Linked DNA regions of Azospira inquinata. The protein of the gene in region 1 interacts with the protein of each later gene in a pairwise test. Links are inferred from orthologs where the notes say so. Each region holds a gene or a part of one and is shown on either strand. Other genes may lie near its edges.

Region 1 (6,974 bases):
GGGGCAAGATTCTCCTGATCAACTTCTGGGCCACCTGGTGTCCCCCCTGCCAAAAAGAAGGTCCGGCCCTCCAGCGACTGGAAGAGAAACTCCAGGCCCATGGGGTACAAATAGTGGGTATCACCATTGATCAAGCCGCTAATTTGCAGACTTATGTGGATAAGCATCCGAGCCATTACCCCCTGTGGCTGGCCACACCCCAAACCGCCCGGCTCATGGCTAGCCTGGGCAATCCCCAGGGGGGACTGCCCTTCTCCGTGATCCTGGATCGCTCCGGACAGGTGCGCAAAGTCCTGCTGGGCGCCATCAACGAAACGGAAACGGAAAACTTGCTATCGTCATTAGCTCAAGGCCAATAGGGCCGCCCCACAAGGAACTCCGGCGAAACTGGACAAAATGCGCCGATTTACGGCAAACTTGCAGACATGAAGAAGCAGACTTCCCAGTCCTCGAAGTCCGCCAAAAGCGGAGTTCAGGCAGAACAACTGCGGATCCTGGTGCTACATGGTCCTAACCTCAACCTGTTAGGCACCCGGGAACCGGAAATCTATGGGCACACCACCCTGGCGGATATCAATCGTCGCCTGGCCTGCCGCGCCAAAGAGGCAGGCATCGTGCTGGAAAGTTTCCAGAGCAACCACGAAGGCGCCTTGATCGAGTGCATCCACGCCGCCCGGGACCAGAGCGTGAACGCCATCATTTTCAATCCAGCGGCCTACACCCACACCAGCGTGGCTATCCGGGACGCCCTGGCAGGGGTGGATATTCCCTTTGTGGAAGTCCATCTCTCCAACGTCTTCGCCCGGGAACCCTTCCGCCACCACTCCTATTTTTCCGATCTGGCGATCGGCGTCATCAGCGGTCTGGGTGACGAGGGCTATGCCTTGGCCCTGGAATTCCTGCTGAACCGCCTCAGCCCCAACTAAAACCGGTTTCTTATTGGTTGTTCACCCCCACCGCCCGACTTGGGCGGTTTTTTCTCGGGAGAGATCATGGATTTGCGCAAGCTGAAAAAACTCATCGACCTGGTACAGGAATCCGGCATTTCCGAACTGGAAGTCACGGAAGGGGAAGAAAAAGTCCGGATCGCCAAGCAAGGCCCGGTCGTTTCCGCCCAGCCCACCTATGTCCAAGCCCAACCCATGATGGCCGCACCGGCCGCTGCGGCCCCCGCCGCTGCGCCGACGGCGGATGAAGATGACGGTATTCCGGAAGGGCATGTGGTCAAAGCCCCCATGGTAGGCACCTTCTACCGGGCTCCCTCCCCCGGCGCCGAAGCCTTTGTGGAAGTGGGTCAGACGGTCAAACAGGGGGATACCCTGTGCATCATCGAAGCCATGAAGCTGCTCAACGAAATCGAGGCTGACGCCTCCGGCACCATCAAGGCCATTTTGCTGGACAACGGGGAGCCGGTGGAATTCGGCGAACCCCTGTTCGTCATCGGCTAAGGAGCCGCCCTCCATGTTCGACAAAGTTCTTATCGCCAATCGGGGCGAGATTGCCCTGCGGGTCCAGCGGGCCTGCCGGGAGCTGGGCATCAAGACCGTGGTGGTCCATTCCGAAGCGGATCGGGAAGCCAAGTACGTGAAGCTGGCTGACGAATCCGTCTGTATCGGTCCGGCCGCCTCCGCCCAGAGCTACCTCAATATTCCGGCCATCATTTCCGCCGCCGAAGTCACGGACGCCCAGGCTATTCACCCGGGCTACGGCTTTCTCTCGGAAAACGCGGATTTCGCCGAACGCACGGAAAAATCCGGCTTCGTCTTCATCGGCCCCCGGGCCGACACCATCCGCCTGATGGGGGACAAGGTGTCCGCCAAGGCCGCCATGAAGGCCTCCGGCGTGCCCTGCGTACCGGGTTCGGACGGCGCCCTGCCGGAAGACACCAAGGAAATCATCAAAATCGGCCGGGAAGTGGGTTATCCGGTGATTATCAAGGCCTCTGGCGGTGGTGGCGGCCGGGGCATGCGGGTGGTGCATACGGAAGCCGCCCTCATCAACGCCGTCCAGACCACCCGGACGGAAGCCCAGGCGGCTTTCGGCAATCCCACGGTGTACATGGAAAAATTCCTGGAAAATCCCCGTCACGTGGAAATCCAGGTACTGGCCGACGAATACAAGAGCGCCATTTATCTGGGGGAACGGGACTGCTCCATGCAGCGCCGCAACCAGAAGGTCATCGAAGAAGCGCCGGCCCCGGGCATTCCGCCCCGGCTCATCGCCCGCATCGGCGAACGCTGCGCCGAAGCCTGCCGCCGCATCGGCTACCGGGGCGCCGGCACCTTTGAATTCCTCTACGAAAACGGGGAGTTCTATTTCATCGAAATGAACACCCGGGTTCAGGTGGAACACCCGGTCACCGAGTTCATCACCGGGGTGGATATCGTCCAGGAACAAATCCGCATCGCCGCCGGGGAAAAGCTCCGCTACAAGCAGCGGGACATTGAAATTCGCGGTCACGCGGTGGAATGCCGGATTAACGCGGAAGATCCCTTCACCTTCGTCCCCAGTCCGGGCAACATCGAATGGTGGCATCCACCCGGCGGCCCAGGGGTGCGGGTGGATTCCCACGTTTATTCCGGCTACCGGGTTCCGCCCTACTACGATTCCATGATCGGCAAGATCATCACCTACGGGGACACCCGGGAGCAGGCCATCCGCCGGATGCGCATTGCCCTCTCCGAAACCGTGGTGGAAGGCATCAAGACCAATATTCCCCTGCACCAGGAACTGATGCTGGACGCCAATTTCATCAAAGGCGGCACCAGCATTCATTACCTGGAACACAAACTCGCCGCTAAAGGCGAGGTGAAAGGAAACTGAGGCTCAACGTGCCCTGGCTCAATTTGCATTGTCTTTTGGATGCCGCCGGGGCCGAAGCCCTGGCGGAAGCCCTCATGGACGTGGGCGCCCTGTCCACCAGCATTGAGGACGCGGACGCGGGTACCCCGGCGGAAACCCCCCAGTTCGGCGAACCGGGCATGGATTCCAGCGCCGCCTGGGACCATTCCCGCCTTACCGCCCTGTTCGGTACGGACAAGGACCCGGTAATCGCCCTGGGGGCGGCCTGCGCCGCCGTAAATCTGCCCCTGCCCGCCTACACCCTGGAAGAGGTGGAAGAACAAAACTGGGTGCAGATCACCCAGGCCCAATTTGACCCCATCCCCATTTCCCCCCGACTGTGGATCGTGCCCTCCTGGCACCAGGCCCCGGACCCGGAGGCCATTAACCTGATTCTGGACCCGGGCATGGCCTTCGGTACCGGCTCCCACCCCACCACCCGGCTCTGCCTGGAGTGGCTGGAACGCCATGTCACCGCCGGATGCAGCCTGCTGGATTACGGCTGTGGCTCGGGCATTCTGGCCATTGCCGCTGCCCGCCTGGGCGCCGGGCAGGTCACGGGGGTGGATATTGACCCCCAGGCGGTGGAAGCCGCCCGGGCCAATGCGGAACGGAACCAGGTGGGTATAGAATTCAGCGATTCCCACCAACCGGTGACGGGCCAATACGACATCGTGGTCGCCAACATTCTCTCCAATCCCCTGAAAGCCCTGGCCCCCGCCCTGGCCTCCCACGTCCGCCCCGGCGGCTGGCTGGCTCTGTCCGGCATCCTGGCCCAGCAGGCGGAAGAACTGATGGCCATTTATCGCACCTACTTTGCCATGGCCGTGGCCGACGAGCGGGAAGGATGGGTGTGCCTGGAAGGGCGTAAAGCATGATGTTCACCCGGTGTCCCCAATGCCAGACCACCTTCCGCGTCACCCCGGAGCAGCTTAAAGCCCGGGGCGGCCAGGTCCGTTGCGGACATTGCCAGGGCGTCTTCAACGCCCTGGAACATCTCCTGGAAGAGGAACCCCGGAGCACCGCTCCGGCCCCCCTCTCTGACGCGCCGGTCGCCGCACCTACCGCACCTACCGCACCTACCGCACCTGCCGCACCTGCTCCTGCTCCTGCTCCTGCTCCTGCTCCTGCTCCCAACAGGGTAAAGGAAGAGGAAGCGGTGGCAACCCCGGCGGCGCCATTCACCCCGGCTCCCGCCTTGGCCCCCGCTCCTGCCCCGACACCGGAACCGGCCCCCATCCCGGCCCTTCCGCTCGAGACGGAGCCCTTGGCCTCCGAGCCGGAACAAGCCCTGCGCCTGGAGCCCCATCTGGCTCCGGCGGAACCCGTCGTCCCCGTCACCGTTGAGTCCCCGGTGACGCCGGACCAGGCCCCGATTACGGAAGAGAACGAAAACCCAGCTCCCGAAGCCGCTGCCGAGGACTCCCCGATGGAGTCGGCGGAAGAACTGCTGGAGGACGACCCGGCGCCCCTGGCGGAAGAAGGCCCGGTCATCGGCCCCGCCGCCCTGGAACCGGCCGAGCCACTGGCGGCCAGCGACGACCCCATCCTGCCCCGGGATACCACCTCCATCCCGGGCTACAACAAATGGGCGGAAACCCCCCTGGGTACGGGCAGCCAGCCCCTGGCTTCCCTGGATGCCCCCCACCGGCCCCGCTGGCCCTTCATTCTGGCAGCCCTGGCCCTGAGCCTGCTGCTGGCGGGTCAGGTGGTGTATCGCTTCCGTACCGACATCACCATCGCCCTGCCCGGTCTGGGGCCCCTTTTCACCCAGGTAGGCTGGGCCGTGCCCCTGCCCCGCAAGGCGGAGCTGGTGGCCATCGACGACTCGGACCTCCAGTCGGACGCAGCCCACAACCGGCTCATTCTTTCCGCCACGGTGCATAACCGGGCCCCTTACGACCAGGCTCTGCCGGCCCTGGAACTGGCCCTGACGGATACCCGGGACAGCATCATCGCCCGCCGGGTGCTGCAAGCGGCGGATTACCTGCCGGAAAAAGACAGCCAGGGGCGGCCCCGCCCCAGCCGCTTCGCCGCCAATGGGGAACTGCCGGTCCACCTCTGGCTGGACGGCACCAACCTGGGCGCCGCGGGCTACCGGCTCTACGTCTTCTACCCCTAACCGTCACGGCGCCGTAACACGGGCGCCTTAAGCTGGGGGCAAGAACAGGCGCAAAGCCGAGCTTCCAACCGTCTCCGCCCTTCCTCGGGAAGGGCTTTTTCTTGCCCCCGCCCATGACCCCAGCCGACGACAAAACTCCCCAGGAAAGCCCCTTCAAGGGCAAAACCGGTCTGGAACGCCTGTGGAACGCCACCCATTATTCCCTGGACGGCCTGCGGGCCGCCTACCGCCACGAAGACGCCTTCCGCCAGGAAGTCTGGCTCGCCCTAGTACTCATCCCCACCGCCCTTTTCAGCCCGGCGGCCCCGGTAGGCAAGGCCCTCATGGTGAGCAGCCTGTTCCTGGTGCTGATCGTGGAGCTGGTCAATTCGGCCATTGAAGCGGCGGTGGATCGCATTTCCCTGGAAAACCACCGGCTGGCCAAGCGGGCCAAGGACATCGGCAGCGCCGCCGTCTTCACGGCCCTGACCAACGTCATCCTGGTCTGGGCCCTGGTGCTCCTGGGCTGACGTCACCCAAGTTTCATAGAACCGTCACCGGGCCGCAATCGGCCCCCGCCAGCATGGCTGGCATGAGCGATAGCGACCTCCTCCCCCTCTGTATCCAGGACTACGCGCCCGCCCAGCGCCAGCTGCGGGTAGCTGTAGTCACCGAAACCTATCCGCCGGAAGTGAATGGGGTGGCCATGACTTTAGGCCGCATGGTGGAGGGCCTCATCCGCCGGGGCCATCAGGTCCAACTGGTGCGCCCCCGCCAGACCCCGGAGGACCGGCCCCAGCAGGACGGGGGTCTGGAAGAATTCCTCGCCACCGGCGTCCCCATTCCCCGCTATGCCGGATTGAAGCTGGGCATGCCCGCCAAGCGGGCGTTGAACCGGCTCTGGGCCCTGCAACGGCCCGACCTGGTCCACGTGGTGACGGAAGGCCCCCTGGGCAATTCAGCCATCGCCGCCGCCCACAAGCTAAAGCTGCCCGTCACCTCCGACTTCCACACCAATTTTCACGCCTACAGCCGCCATTACGGCATCGGCTGGCTGCAACGGCCCATCGCCGCCTACCTGCGGCGCTTTCACAATCACACGGAAGCCACCTTCGTCCCCACCCACCAGCTGGCCCGGGAATTGGAGGTGGACGGCTACGCCAATCTTCAGGTAGTGGCCCGGGGAGTGGACACCCGCTTGTTCTCCCCGGAACGGCGCTCGGAAGCCTTGCGCTCCAGCTGGGGCGCGGGACCGGAGGATCTGGTGGTGCTCTCCGTGGGGCGCATGGCCCCGGAAAAAAACCTGCCCCAGGTACTGGAAGCCTTTGCCGCCATCCGGACCGTCCGGCCCGAGGCCAAGCTGGTGTTCGTGGGGGACGGACCGGCCCGCCAGCCCTTGCAGAATCGCCACGGAGAACACGTTTTTGCCGGGATGCGGCGGGGAGAAGACCTGGCCGCCCACTACGCCTCCGGGGATTTGTTCCTTTTCCCCAGCGTTACGGAAACTTTCGGCAATGTGACCCTGGAAGCCCTGGCCAGCGGCCTGGCGGTGGTGGCCTACGACTATGCGGCGGCCGCCGAACTGGTGCGCCCCGGGGAAAACGGCCTGCTCGCCCCCCCGGGGGATTTACCCGCCTTTTGCCAGGCGGCCACCCAGGCCGCCGCCCCAGAGACCCTTCTGCGCTTGCGGGCCAATGCCCGGGAAAGCATTCTGGATCACGACTGGGAGCGGATTCACGACGCCTTCGCGGGAGCCCTGGTGCGCGCCGTCAAAAGCCACGAGCGGCGCCAGCAGGCTGCCTCCGCCATCGTCATGGCCCCGGACTGACACGGGGCCGTCCTAAAAAGCGGAAAGGGGCGACGACAGCGTCACCCTGGGCGGATCAGATAGCCGAAGAGGGACCAACGGGCAGGCGGGACGCCCCTATTCGATGAGGCGCACTTCCACCCGACGCTCCTGCTGGAGGCAGGTTTCGTTGCGGCAGGTGGGGGAGGCCCCCTCACTGCCCACGGGCATTTTTTGAATTTGGGC
Region 2 (6,815 bases), 860 kb from region 1 along the record:
CGCAAGGGGGAACAAAAACCCCTGGTGATTACCCTGACCCGGGAAGTGATCAAGGTGCAGAGCGTCAAATCCAAGCTCCTGGACGGGGCCTATGGCTATGTGCGCATCACCCAGTTCCAGGAAAATACCGGGCCTTCCCTGGTGAAGCACCTCAATGATCTCTATAAACAGGCCAAGCTGAAGGGCCTGATTCTGGATTTGCGCAACGATCCGGGCGGCCTGCTGAACGGGGCCGTGGGCGTGGCTGGCGCCTTCCTGCCGCCCAAGGCTTTGGTGGTTTCCACCAATGGCCGCCTGGCGGATTCCAAGCACGAATTCCGGGCCGTTACCGAGGATTACGCCCGCAGCGCCAAGGAAGACTACCTGCAAGGCCTGAATCCGGAAGTGAAGAAGGTGCCCATGGTGGTGCTGGTGAACGGGGGCTCCGCCTCCGCCTCGGAAATCGTCGCCGGCGCCTTGCAAGACCACAAGCGGGCGGTGGTCATGGGCACCCAGACCTTCGGCAAGGGCTCGGTGCAAACCGTGCTGCCCCTGCCCAACAACACGGCCATCAAGCTCACCACGGCCCGCTACTACACCCCCTCGGGCCGCTCCATCCAGGCCAAGGGCATTGTGCCGGACATCGAGGTGGAAGAATCCGCCAACGGTGGCAATGGCCGGGATCATCTGCTGCGGGAAGCGGATCTGGAACACCACCTGAACAACGACAAGGACAGTGGGGCCGCTAAAGATTCTGCCCTGAAGCCGGCTAAGGACCTCAAAGACAACGGTAAGACCAAGGGCAAGTCCAAGGAAGAAGACGACAAGCTGGACATGCAGCCTCCGGTGGAACCGGCCTCCAAGGACGACTATCAGGTGAATCAGGCGGTCAATCTTCTCAAGGGCCTGCAGATCATGCAGAATCGCCAGTAGCTTTTCTTGCCAGGAGGTGGGATATGCAGCGCACCATGGACATCCCCGGGGGGGCGCCCCGAGACACCCAGAAGCGCCGGGAAATTCTCTTTTCCCGTTTCCCACCGGGCCAGGTTCCCGAGGCCCGGACCCTGCTGGAGGGCCTACCCGCCCTCCAGGTGGCGGATCACCGGGATAGGCCCGCACTCAGCGTGGCCTATCGGCTGGAAAACTACACCTTGCAGGGACTGGAAGCCGGGCTCACGGACCAGGGCTTTCACCTGGACAACACCCTCTTGGCCAAGCTGCGCCGGGCCCTGATCTACTACGTGGAAGAAACCCAGCTACACAACCTGGGCGCCCCCACCAAACCCCTGAAAGACAACAGCAGAGACGCTGCCTACGTGCAGGCCTGGGACCGGGAACTCCACGGTGACCGGGACGACACCCCGGAAGAATGGCGCCACTACCGCTGACCTTTCCCCTCCCCCTCTTCTTCCGGGCCGGTTCTACCGGCCCGATGTTTTCCCCATGGACGACCAGCAACTTCTCCACTACAGCCGCCACATTCTTCTAGAACCCATCGGTATCGAAGGTCAGGAGCGCCTGCTCCAATCCCGGGTATTAATTGTGGGAGCCGGGGGGCTGGGCTCCCCCGCCGCCCTCTACTTGGCGGCCGCCGGGGTGGGACGTCTGGTGCTGGCGGACGGAGATACGGTGGATTACACCAATCTGCAACGGCAGATTCTCCATAGCCCGGATACGGTGGGCATGGCCAAGGCCCTGTCCGGAGAACGGCGCCTACACCAGCTCAACCCAGAATGCCGGGTGGAGGCCCTGACCCGGCGCCTGGAAGGGGAAGACCTGGAAGCCCAGGTAGCCCTGGCGGACGTGGTACTGGATTGCTGCGACAATTTTCCCACCCGCCATGCCGTAAACCGGGCCTGCGTGGCCCAGAAAAAGCCCCTGGTGTCCGGTGCTGCGGTGCGCTTCGACGGCCAGATCAGCGTCTTTGACCAGCGCCAGGAAGATGCTCCCTGCTACCACTGCCTGTTTCCCGAAGGGGAAGATGTGGAGGAGCTGCGCTGCGCCGTCACCGGGGTCTTCGCCCCCCTCACCGGCATCATCGGCGCCATGCAAGCCGCGGAAGCCCTCAAGCTCCTGGTGCCCTGCGGTACCCCCTTGAGCGGCCGCCTATTGTTGCTGGACGCCCTGACCATGGAATGGCGCAGCATCCGCCTGGCGAAAGACCCGGACTGCCCGGTCTGCGGGCATCATTAGGGCTTCCCCTGCTTTGGGGCAGCCCGAGGTTGCCCCTGCGCTCCGCCGCCCGGACCCGGGCAAGCACCCACAGTCCCTGAGGGTTTCAGGCCCGCCGGGCCAGAATACGAAGATCCGTACCGACCTGGCGCAGGTCGTGGAAGCGCCAGTGGGGCGCCGCCTCCAGACTTTCCAGATCCGGCCAGTCCAGGAGCCCCCGGCCGCCCCCACCGATCAGGCAGGGAGCCAGATACCAGAGCAGTTCATCCGCCAAGCCCTGAGCAATGAGCGCCCCGTGCAGCCGGGCGCCCCCTTCTCCATGGACCTCATTTAAGCCCCGGCGCCCCAGTTCCGCCAGCAGACCGGGCAAATCCACCCGGCCATCGGCCCCTGGCAACACCAGCACCTCCGCCCCCTGATCCTGCAAGGAGCGGGCTTTGGCCCCGTCCTCACAGGCCGTCACCACCAGGGTGCCGCCCCCTTCCAGGATCCGGGCGTTCCCCGGGGTAACCAAATGGCTATCCACCACCACCCGCAGGGGCTGACGTTCCGTTGCCACGCCCCGTACCGTGAGTTGGGGATCATCCGCCAACACCGTGCCGCTGCCGGTGAGAATGGCACAGGCCCGGGCCCGCCAGCGGTGGCCATCCTGGCGCGCCGCCGGGCCCGTAATCCATTGGCTAACCCCGTTGGCCAGGGCCGTGCGGCCATCCAAACTGGCCGCCCCCTTGAGGCGCAGCCAGGGGCGCCCCCGGGTCATCCGGGCGATAAAACCAATATTCAGTTCCCGGGCTTCCTCCGCCAGCAGACCCGCAGCAGTGGCAATGCCCGCCGCCCCGATGCGGGCTAAGCCTTGTCCGGAAACCAGGGGATTGGGGTCTTCCATGGCCGCCACTACCCGGGCCACCCCGGCCTGGATCAAGGCGTCGGCACAGGGGGGAGTCCGGCCGAAATGGCTACAGGGCTCCAGAGTCACATAGGCGGTGGCGCCCCGGGCCGCTTCCCCCGCCGCCCGCAGGGCATGGACCTCCGCATGGAGGCCACCGGCTTTTTGATGCCAGCCTTCGCCAACGATCTGACCGTCCTTGACCAGGACACAGCCGACCCGGGGATTGGGGGAAGTGGAAAAAAGGCCTTGGGCAGCCAGGCGCAGGGCCCGCGCCATGAAGCGGTGATCCTGGGCGTCGAACATGGGAGGGAGAGAAATCAGGCGTCGCGGGAACGACGGGGAGGCTTGGGGGACACCGGGCTACGGGGGGTGACTTCCCGCACCGCGTGGGAAAACTCGTCCACGTCTTCGAAATTGCGATAGACGGAGGCGAAGCGGACATAGGCGATCTTGTCCAGTTTCTTCAATTCCCGCATGACCATTTCACCTAGCTTTTCCGAGGGCATTTCCCGTTCCCCCAAAGCCAGGAGTTTTTCTTCAATGCGGGCAATGGCCCCTTCCACGCTTTCCGTGGAAACGGGCCGCTTGCGCAGGGCCAGCCAGAGGCTGGCGGCCAGCTTTTCCCGGCTGAAATCCACCCGGGAACCGTTTTTCTTGACCACCTGGGGCAGGCGGATTTCCGCCCGCTCGTAGGTAGTGAACCGCTTCTCGCAGGAGAGGCAGCGGCGGCGACGGCGCACGATGTCGCCGTCGTCGTTGATGCGGGTATCGACGACGGTGGTGTCAGGAGCGTTGCAGAATGGACACTTCATCCGTCGGCGATTCCCTTTAGGCCCCGTAAACCGGGAACTTGGCGCAAAGAGCGGACACCTTGGCCCGCACTTCCGCCAGCTTGGCTTCATCTTCCGGGGCGTCCAGCACGTCGGCCACCAGATGGGCCACCTGTTCCGCTTCCAGCTCGGTGAAGCCCCGGGTGGTCATGGCCGGGGAGCCGATGCGAATGCCGGAGGTGACAAAGGGCTTTTCCGGGTCATTGGGGATGGCGTTCTTGTTCACCGTGATGTGAGCCTTGCCCAGAGCGGCTTCCGCCAGCTTGCCGGTGATTTTCTTGGCCCGCAGATCCACCAGGAAAACGTGGGATTCGGTCCGACCGGAGACAATGCGCAGGCCCCGTTCTTCCCCCAGCACCCGGGCCATGACCCGGGCGTTGGCCAGCACCTGTTCCTGATACACCTTGAATTCAGGGGACAGGGCTTCCTTGAAGGCCACGGCCTTGGCGGCGATGACGTGCATCAGGGGACCGCCTTGCAGGCCCGGGAAAATGGCGGAATTAATGGCTTTTTCGTGCTCCGCCTTCATCAGGATGACGCCGCCCCGGGGACCGCGCAGGGTCTTGTGGGTGGTGGTGGTCACCACATCGGCGTGGGGCACCGGGTTGGGGTAGCAACCGGCAGCTACCAGACCGGCGTAGTGGGCCATGTCCACCCAGAGGATGGCGCCCACTTCCTTGGCGATTTTGGCGAACCGTTCGAAATCGATGCGCAGGGAGTAGGCGGAGGCACCGGCCACGATAATCTTGGGCTTGTGTTCCTTGGCCAGGGCTTCCAGCTTGTCGTAATCGATTTCTTCCTTGGCGTTGAGGCCATAGGAAACGGCGTGGAACCACTTGCCGGACATGTTCAGAGCCATGCCGTGGGTCAGGTGGCCACCTTCGGCCAGGCTCATGCCCAGGATGGTGTCACCGGGCTTGGCAAAGGCCATGAGCACGGCCTGATTGGCCTGGGAGCCGGAATTGGGCTGCACATTGGCGGCTTCGGCACCAAAGATTTTCTTGACCCGGTCGATGGCCAGTTGTTCGGCCACGTCCACGTATTCGCAACCGCCGTAATAGCGCTTGCCGGGATAACCTTCCGCGTATTTGTTGGTCAGCTGGGAGCCTTGGGCTTCCATCACCGCCTTGGAAACGTAGTTTTCGGAGGCGATCAGCTCGATGTGATCCTCTTGGCGACGGTTTTCGTTTTCGATCGCCTGCCAGAGTTCGGAATCCACTTTTGCCAGGGTTTGTTGCGCGGAAAACATCGGGGGAGCCTTTCAAGCCATTGAAAAGGGGGGAAATTGTATCATGTCAATCCCCCCCGCAGAAAACCTCGTGCCCCTTTTTGGGGAAAACCCTTAGGCCGTTCCCGCCTGCCTCCCCGGGGAACCGGTCCTTGGCCCCCCAGCCCGCCCCGTTTCAGGCGTTGGCCAACTCGTCCAGGCTGCCGGGCTGGAGGTGTTCCGTGCAGGCCCAGGCTTCCACCACCCAGCCTTCCCCTTCCCGACGCACCCAGTTGAAGCCGGCGTTGGGAATCTGGAAATCCCGGGGCGCCTCCAGGGGCAAAGCCCGCAGGTAGCGGTTGAGAATATCCAGTACCCCGCCGTGGGTCACCAGCACCACCAGCCCCCCGGGATGGGCCTGGGCCAGGGCTTCCAGGGCCGGGGCCACCCGGGCCCGCATCTGCACCAGGCTTTCCCCGCCCCCGGGCACCCCGTAGGCCGGGTCCCGGATTTCAAAAGCCCGATAGGCCTCCGGATGCTGGGCCCGGGCCTCGTCGTAGGTCAGGCCCTCGAAAATACCGTAACGCCGTTCCCGGAACTGGGGCGCCAGCACCGGAGCCAGGCCCAGGCAGGCGCCGATGCGCTCGGCGGTGCTCCGGGCCCGGGTCAGATCGCTGCTGTAGAGGGCCGCCACCGGCTGCCCCGCCAGGGCCCGCCCGGCCAAAGCCGCCTGGGCCTGGCCGGTGTCGCTCAGGCCAATGTCGGTTTGACCCTGGATGCGCCGTTCCGCATTCCAGGGGGTTTCCCCGTGGCGGACCAGACAGAAGCGGGTGGCCGCCCCCATGGTCAGGCCCCGGCCACGGTCATGCGCTCGATGAGCACGGAGCCAGACTGCTTGGAGCCCCGCACCACCACATCGTTACCGATGGCGCCGATGTTGAGGAACATGTCCTTGAGATTGCCGGCGATGGTGATTTCTTCCACCGGATGGACGATTTCCCCATTTTCGATCCAGTAACCCGCCGCGCCTCGGGAATAGTCCCCGTTCACGTAATTCACCCCCTGGCCCAGCAGTTCGGTCACCAGCAGCCCCCGCTTCAGGCCCCGGATCAGGCCGTTCAGGTCTTCCTGGCCCGACTTCAGGATCAGGTTGTGGCAGCCCCCAGCGTTACCCGTGGTGGTCATGCCCAGTTTGCGGGCGGTGTAGACGCTGAGGAAATAGCCGTTCAGCACCCCATCCGTCACCACTTCCCGGGAACGGGTAGCTACTCCGTCGTTATCGAAGGGGCCGGAGGCCAGACCCTTGGGCAGATCGGGCCGTTCGCTGATCTGCACCAGAGGGGAAAACACTTTCTTACCCAGGCTATCCACCAGAAAGCTGGCCTTGCGGTACAGGCTGCCACCGCTGGCCCCATAGACGAAATTGCCCAGCAGGGCGCAGGCCACGGGGGCCTCGAAAATCACCGGCACCTGGCAGGTTTTCACCTTGCGCGCCCCCAGTCGGGACAGGGCCCGCCGGGCGGCGTAGTCCCCAATGGTTTCGGGGGCGGGGAAATCCGCCGGGTCCCGGTGGGTGGAATACCAGTCATCCCGCTGCATGGCGGCGTTTTTGCCCGCTTCCCCCGTAATCACGGAGCAGGCGATGTAATGCCGGGAGGTGGGATAACCGCCCCGGAAGCCCAGGCTGTTGGCCGTGGCGAACTGGCCTTCCTGCAAGGACAGGGAGGCCCCTTCGGAA
Region 3 (6,906 bases), 990 kb from region 1 along the record:
GCGCCCGGGGGGGGCGGCCAATGTGGCCCGTAATTGCGCCGCCCTGGGGGCCCAGGTCTGCCTGTTGTCCGTTGTTGGGGATGATGAGCCGGGGGAGGCCCTCCGACGTTTGGTGGCCGGTCAGGGGATTCAGGTATCCCTTCAGGCGGACCCTACCATCAGCACCACGGTAAAGCTCCGGGTCATCGGGCGGCAACAACAGTTGCTGCGCATCGATTTTGAAACCCAGCCCTCCCACGAGGTGCTGGAAGCCAATCTGGCCGATTTCAAACAACGCCTGCCTGAGACTGACGTGGTGATTCTGTCTGACTACGGCAAGGGTGGGCTCACCCATATCCGGGCCATGATCGACGCAGCCCGGGCGGCCGGTAAGCCGGTCTTGATCGACCCCAAGGGGGATGATTACAGCCGCTATGCGGGGGCTTCCGTACTGACTCCCAACCGGGCTGAACTGGGGGAAGTTGTGGGCCGCTGGCAGAACGAGGCACAGCTGACCGCCAAGGCCCAGGGTCTGCGCCAGGATTTGGGCCTGGAGGCCCTGTTGCTGACCCGCAGCGAGGAGGGCATGACCCTCTATCGGGAGCAGGGCAGCTTTACCCAGGGTGCTCAAGCCCGGGAAGTTTTCGACGTGTCCGGCGCCGGGGATACGGTTATTGCCACCCTGGGGGTGCTCATGGCCGGTGGAGCAGACTGGGAAACCGGGGTACGGGTCGCCAACTTGGCTGGCGGTATCGTGGTCGGCAAGCTGGGAACGGCCGTGGTGAGCCGGGATGAACTGGAAGCCGCGCTGGCGGCGGCCCAATCTTAAAGGACTGTTATCGTGTATACCATCGTCACCGGCGCCGCCGGCTTCATTGGCTCCAATCTGGTCAAAGCCCTCAATGAGCGGGGCATCACCGACATTATTGCGGTGGACAATCTGACCAAGGCGGATAAGTTCAAGAATCTGGTGGATTGCCACATTGCGGACTACCTGGACAAGAACGATTTCCTGGAACGGCTCATGAGCGGCCAGTTCGATGGGGACGTGGACGCCATTCTCCACGAAGGGGCCTGCTCCGACACCATGGAAACGGACGGCCGTTACATGATGGAGAACAACTACCGCTACTCCCTGGCCCTTCTGGACTGGTGCCAGGATCAGGAGGTCCAGTTTCTCTACGCCTCCAGTGCCGCTACCTACGGGGGCAGCAACGTGTTCAAGGAAGAGCGGCAATACGAAGCGCCCTTGAATGTGTACGGCTACTCCAAGTTCCTCTTCGACCAGATCGTACGCAAGCGTCTGCCCGAAGCCTCTTCCCAGATCGCCGGTTTCCGCTATTTCAACGTGTACGGCCCCCGGGAAAGCCATAAGGGACGCATGGCCTCCGTGGCCTTCCACCACTTCAACCAGTATCAGGCTGAAGGCAAGGTGAAGCTGTTTGAAGGCTGTGACGGCTACGGCAACGGGGAACAGCAGCGGGACTTTGTCTATGTGGGAGATGTGGCCAAGGTGAATCTCTTTTTCCTGGACCACCCGGAAAAGTCCGGCATCTTCAACCTGGGTACGGGCCGGGCCCAGAGTTTTAACGATGTGGCGGAAGCCACGGTGAATAGCTGTCGCGCCCTGGAAGGCAAACCCGCCCTGGGCTTGGAGCAATTGCGGGAACAGGGGCTGGTGGAATACATCCCCTTCCCGGAAGCCTTGAAGGGCAAATACCAGAGCTTCACCCAGGCCGATCTGACAAAACTGCGGGCCGCCGGCTACGACGCCCCCTTCCATACCGTCGCCCAGGGCGTGGGCGAATATGTGCAATTTTTGAATAGGCGCTGAAACATGTTTAAAACCTTGGAACAATTCGTCTGCGACACTCCCCTGGTGCGTTTGCAGCGGATTCCCGGTGCGGAAAATGAAGCCCGGGGCAATGTGATTCTGGTGAAGCTGGAAGGCAATAATCCGGCGGGTTCGGTGAAAGACCGGCCCGCCCTGTCCATGATTTCCCATGCGGAAGCCCGGGGCGACATCAAGCCTGGGGATACCCTGATCGAGGCTACCAGCGGCAATACGGGCATTGCCCTGGCCATGGCGGCGGCCATGCGGGGCTACCGGATGATTCTGGTCATGCCGGAAAACCAGAGCCTGGAGCGGCGTCAGACCATGCGGGCCTACGGCGCGGAACTGATCCTGACCCCCAGGGAAGGGGGCATGGAGCTGGCCCGGGATACGGCCACCAAAATGCGGGACGAAGGCCAGGGTATTATCCTGGACCAGTTTGCCAACCCGGATAATCCTTTGGCTCACTACGAAAGCACCGGCCCGGAAATCTGGCGGGACACCCAGGGTAAGGTGACCCATTTTGTTTCCAGCATGGGGACCACCGGAACCCTGATGGGGATTTCCCGTTACCTGAAGGAACAGAATCCGGCTGTCCAGGTCATTGGCTGTCAGCCGGACGAAGGGAGCCAGATTCCCGGTATCCGCAAATGGCCGGAAGCCTATTTGCCCAAGATTTTTGAAAAATCCCGGGTGGATCGGCTGGAATACGTCTCCCAGGCCGATGCGGAGGAAATGACCCGCCGCCTGGCCCGGGAAGAGGGCATCTTTGCCGGCATTTCCTCTGGCGGCGCCTTGGCCGTGGCCCTGCGGGCGGCCAAGGAAGTGGAAAACGCCGTGATCGTTTCCATCGTCTGTGACCGGGGCGACCGCTACCTGTCCACCGGCGTATTCCCCGCCTGAGCGTGGCGTGATGGTTCCCGTACTGGTTTTTGACATCGAGACCATTCCGGATGTCCCCGGGCTGCGCCGCCTTTACGGGGTGGGCCCGGAGCTCTCCGATGGGGAGGTGGCGGAACTGGCCTTCCAGCAGCGGCGTGCCCAGAACGGCACGGATTTCCTTCCCCTCCATCTACAACGGGTGGCGGTGATTTCCTGCGCCCTCCGGACCAAAGAGGGCTTTCGGGTCTGGTCCCTGGCGGAGCCGGAACAGTCGGAAAAGGAAATCATCCAGCGCTTTTTCGATGGCATCGAGAAATTCACGCCCCAGATTGTTTCCTGGAACGGAGGGGGGTTCGACCTCCCCGTGTTGCACTACCGGGGCATGATTCATGGGGTCATGGCCCCCCGTTACTGGGATCTGGGGGATGGGGATTACGCCGATTCCCGGGATTTTAAGTGGAACAACTACATCAGCCGTTACCACACCCGGCACCTGGATTTGATGGATTTGCTGGCCCTTTACCAGCCCCGGGCCAATGCCCCCTTGGATGACCTGGCCAAGCTCATGGGCTACCCGGGCAAGCTGGGCATGGATGGGGGCAAGGTGTGGGAGGCTTGGCAGGCCGGTCGCCAAGCGGAAATTCGGGACTACTGCGAAACCGATGTGGTGAATACCTATCTGGTCCTATCCCGCTTTCGCTTGATGCGGGGGGAGTGTTCCCAGGAGGAGCATGGGACTGAAATGGCCTTTATTCGGAGCGAACTGGACAAGCTCCACAAGCCCCATTGGGAGGAATTCCTGGCCGCCTGGCCCGATGCTCCAGCCCTTTGATGGGCCGCATTACCAGCCATCCCTCGGGATGGCTTTTTTATGCCGCGTACCAGAGGACGGCGAAAAAGTGGCAGATGCTGCCCGCCAGCACGAACAGGTGCCAGACAAAATGGCGGAAGCGGCGGCTGTCCGTGATAAAAAAGTACACGCCTGCGGTATAAGCGATGCCGCCGCCCGCCAGCCAGCCCAAACCCACCCAGGACATGCGCTGCACCATGGGCACGGCGGCGATGAGCACCAGCCAGCCCATGAGCAGATAAAGGCTGGTGGAAATCCAGGGGCGGGTGAGCCGGTTGGTGAATTTCAGCACCAGGCCCAGGGCCGCCAAGCCCCAGACCAAGCCGAACAAGGTCCATCCCCAGGCGCCGCGAAGTACTCCCAGGGAAAAGGGGGTGTAGCTACCGGCGATGAACAGGTAAATGGCGCTGTGATCCAGTTTGACGAAAAACTGCTTGACCTGCCCCATGGGAATGGCGTGGTAGAGGGTGGAAATCAGGTACAGCAGAATCATGGTGGCGGAGAAAATGCTAGCGCCCACCACATTGGCGGCGTGGCCGTTTTGTACGGCCCAGACAATCAATACGGGCATAGCGGCCACGGCGGCGAGAAAGCCCACACCGTGGCTGATACTGTTGGCGATTTCTTCGCCGAAGCTTTGAGGACGTTCCATCATGGTGGGAATTATGCGCTTGCTGGCTGGGGATGGGGTAGGGGGCGGGCCGGGCAATTTGACCCAATTTTTCCGGAGCAGCCCTTGCTTTTCTGAAGAAACCCTATATAATTCGCGCTTCTTCGGGAGGCGCGTAGCTCAGTTGGTTAGAGCATCACCTTGACATGGTGGGGGTCGTTGGTTCGAATCCAATCGCGCCTACCAAGCATTTCGCTTGGGTCTCCGAAAGCAAAAGCCGCTTACAGCGGCTTTTTTTGCGCCCGGATTTTGGCCTTTTTGACGGCCTCTCTGACTCCGAATGGGTTCCGGGTGGCGATTCTTTTCTGGCTCCCTTTGTGCCTAGGCTTGCCAGCGGTATAGTCTTCCCGTGTTCCTCAAACGAGTTGGAGGTGGAAGATGCAAGCCATCAATCGTTTTATCTGCGTTGCCCTGGGCTGCGCCCTGATGGGGGCCGCGGGCTTGGCCGAGGCGGGTTGTACCAAATCCACCTGCGGCGTGGTCACCGAGGTGGAATCCCATACGACCCAGGGGGAGGGCACCGGGTTGGGTGCCATTGCCGGTGGGGTGGTGGGTGGCCTGGTAGGCAATCAGATCGGAAATGGCACGGGTAACACGATCGCCACCATTGCCGGGGCGGCCGGTGGTGCCTATGCGGGCCATCAAATCGAAAAGAAAGTGCGCAGCAAAGCCAATTACGAAGTGCATATAAAATTGCGCAATGGCACGGCCAAAACCTTTGCCTATGACAATAAACCGGATTTTTCTTCCGGGGATAAGGTGCAGATTAAAAACGGCCAATTGGTTAAGCTGGGTAATTAATTCTATTAGGACCTTCTTTTGCGAAATCCAGAAAATACCGTCGGGGAATTACTTTCCCCCTTATTGATCAAGCCTTCTTCCCGATTGGCTATTTTCTGGATGGGCATTCGCCCCAAAACCCTGAGCATTTCTCTGGCTCCGGTTTTTTTAGGGAGTGCCTTGGCGTTTTGGAATCAACGGGCTTTTGTTGGGTGGGTTTTGGGGCTTTCTTTGGTGGCGGCCCTGTTTATTCAAGCGGCCACCAATCTCCTCAATGACGCGGGAGACGGGGAATCGGGAACGGATACTCCGGACCGGCTGGGTCCCCCCCGGGTGGTGGCGTTGGGGTGGGCTTCTCCGGCCCAGGTCAAGGCCTGGGCCTACGCCCTGATGCTGGCGGCTTTTGTGTTAGGCATTGCCTTGGTGCGGCAGGGTGGCTGGCCTATCGTCGGGCTGGGGTTGGCTTCCCTGGTGGCGGGCTGGGCCTATACCCACGGTCCCTATCCCATTTCCCGCTCACCTCTGGGGGAACTGTTTGTCTGTCTTTTTTTCGGGTTGGGGGCCGTGGCTGGCACCTATTATCTGCAAACCCTGACCCTATCCCCCTCGGCCCTAGTTCTGGGGACTTTGCAGGGCGCCTTGGCCGCAGCTGTCATTGTGGTCAATAACACCCGGGATCGGGAAGAAGATCAAAAGGCCGGGAGGAAAACCCTGGCGGTCCTAGGGGGGCGGCTTTTTTGTTGTCGGGAATACGGGGTCTTGCTGTTGCTACCCTGTCTCTCGGCGGCCCTGTGGGCGTTTTGTGTTGGGGTAGCGTGGGCTGCCTGGGGTGCGTTGGCCTGCAGCCTCTGGGGAGTGGTTCTGGTCCGGCGTTTTTTCCTGGCTCGGGGTGGCGCTGAATTCAATTCCCTGTTGGCAGCAACGGCCCAATTCCAGCTCCTATTCGGTGCGCTGATTTCTCTGGGAATTATGGCTGACGTAATATTTAAATAGAATATCCTTGTTGCGGGTATTCCATAATCATTCTCCCGATTAAAAATTGCTTAAGGAGGATTTTTTTTCTGAGGGGAATGGGGGGGAATAAAAGAAAATAAAAAAGCCAGGCAGAGCCTGGCTTTTTTATTGAATCTGGTGCGCTCGGAGGGATTCGAACCCCCTACCCCTTGGTTCGTAGCCAAGTACTCTATCCAGATGAGCTACGAGCGCGTTTCGAAGAAGTCGAAATTATACTGACTTTTTCTAATTTGTCCAGATTTATTTAATTGCTATTGTTGCTTCAGCGCTTAAATAAACTGGCCAATTGTTTCTGGCGGAGACGGAGGGATTCGAACCCTCGATGCAGGTTTATGCCCGCATGCTCCCTTAGCAGGGGAGTGCCTTCGACCTCTCGGCCACGTCTCCGTTAGAGGGCGGCATCATAACCGGAAGCCGTCCTCGGGTCAAATCACTTTTGCGGCCTTGCCTTAAGCGGCTTGGTCCAGCCCGAAGGTGCGATGCAGCACCCGTACTGCCAGCTCCAGATACTTCTCGTCGATTACCACGGAAATCTTGATTTCAGAGGTGGAGATCATCTGGATGTTGATGCCTTCCTCCGCCAGGGTGCGGAACATCTGGCTGGCGATGCCGGGGTGGGAACGCATGCCCACGCCCACGGCGGAGACCTTGCAAATCTTTGCATCTCCCAGGATTTCCCGGGCGCCGATGTGTTCCTGGACGGAATTCAGTACCGCCAGAGCCCGATTGTGTTCGTTCCGGTTGACGGTAAAGGAGAAGTCCGTGGTGCCGTCCCGGCCCACGTTCTGGATGATCATGTCTACGTCGATGTTGGCGTCGGCGATGGGGCCGAGAATCTGGTAGGCGATGCCGGGACGATCGGGAACGCCCAGCACCGTCAGTTTGGCCTCGTCCCGG

The links.
Region 2: the proteins of accC (region 1) and ribD interact in binary tests that used the Escherichia coli proteins (3 or more experiments, as listed by UniProt). The link is inferred for Azospira inquinata from one-to-one orthologs.
Region 3: the proteins of accC (region 1) and cysM interact in binary tests that used the Escherichia coli proteins (3 or more experiments, as listed by UniProt). The link is inferred for Azospira inquinata from one-to-one orthologs.

Annotation. Positions count from the first base shown.
Region 1 is NZ_CP064782.1:1,936,700-1,943,673, reverse strand. Bases 686-3,642 are described here. They hold accC (acetyl-CoA carboxylase biotin carboxylase subunit), read left to right. Parts: upstream 686-1,461; coding sequence 1,462-2,823; downstream 2,824-3,642. Other genes in these bases: prmA (50S ribosomal protein L11 methyltransferase), read left to right, coding at 2,832-3,642; accB (acetyl-CoA carboxylase biotin carboxyl carrier protein), read left to right, coding at 993-1,448; aroQ (type II 3-dehydroquinate dehydratase), read left to right, coding at 686-926. In the rest of the region: Azoinq_RS08945 (TlpA family protein disulfide reductase), read left to right, coding at 1-359; more of aroQ, read left to right, coding at 426-685; more of prmA, read left to right, coding at 3,643-3,719; Azoinq_RS08920 (DUF3426 domain-containing protein), read left to right, coding at 3,716-4,963; Azoinq_RS08915 (diacylglycerol kinase), read left to right, coding at 5,077-5,472; Azoinq_RS08910 (glycosyltransferase family 4 protein), read left to right, coding at 5,535-6,770; Azoinq_RS08905 (OmpA family protein), read right to left, coding at 6,867-6,974. UniProt on the Escherichia coli protein: This protein is a component of the acetyl coenzyme A carboxylase complex; first, biotin carboxylase catalyzes the carboxylation of the carrier protein and then the transcarboxylase transfers the carboxyl group to form malonyl-CoA.
Region 2 is NZ_CP064782.1:1,073,981-1,080,795, forward strand. What follows is about bases 1,301-4,098. They hold ribD (bifunctional diaminohydroxyphosphoribosylaminopyrimidine deaminase/5-amino-6-(5-phosphoribosylamino)uracil reductase RibD), read right to left. Parts: upstream 3,344-4,098; coding sequence 2,258-3,343; downstream 1,301-2,257. Other genes in these bases: Azoinq_RS04835 (hypothetical protein), read left to right, coding at 1,301-1,367; Azoinq_RS04840 (HesA/MoeB/ThiF family protein), read left to right, coding at 1,423-2,172; nrdR (transcriptional regulator NrdR), read right to left, coding at 3,358-3,852; glyA (serine hydroxymethyltransferase), read right to left, coding at 3,869-4,098. Outside these bases: Azoinq_RS04830 (S41 family peptidase), read left to right, coding at 1-912; more of Azoinq_RS04835, read left to right, coding at 936-1,300; more of glyA, read right to left, coding at 4,099-5,119; Azoinq_RS04860 (histidine phosphatase family protein), read right to left, coding at 5,274-5,921; metalloprotease PmbA, read right to left, coding at 5,924-6,815. UniProt on the Escherichia coli protein: Converts 2,5-diamino-6-(ribosylamino)-4(3h)-pyrimidinone 5'-phosphate into 5-amino-6-(ribosylamino)-2,4(1h,3h)-pyrimidinedione 5'-phosphate.
Region 3 is NZ_CP064782.1:2,931,149-2,938,054, forward strand. The notes cover bases 878-3,766. They hold cysM (cysteine synthase CysM), read left to right. Parts: upstream 878-1,816; coding sequence 1,817-2,716; downstream 2,717-3,766. Other genes in these bases: rfaD (ADP-glyceromanno-heptose 6-epimerase), read left to right, coding at 878-1,813; Azoinq_RS13320 (3'-5' exonuclease), read left to right, coding at 2,727-3,527; trhA (PAQR family membrane homeostasis protein TrhA), read right to left, coding at 3,565-3,766. In the rest of the region: rfaE1 (D-glycero-beta-D-manno-heptose-7-phosphate kinase), read left to right, coding at 1-808; more of rfaD, read left to right, coding at 821-877; more of trhA, read right to left, coding at 3,767-4,200; Azoinq_RS13335 (glycine zipper 2TM domain-containing protein), read left to right, coding at 4,594-5,016; menA (1,4-dihydroxy-2-naphthoate octaprenyltransferase), read left to right, coding at 5,116-5,988; Azoinq_RS13355 (aspartate kinase), read right to left, coding at 6,459-6,906. UniProt on the Escherichia coli protein: Two cysteine synthase enzymes are found. Both catalyze the same reaction. Cysteine synthase B can also use thiosulfate in place of sulfide to give cysteine thiosulfonate as a product.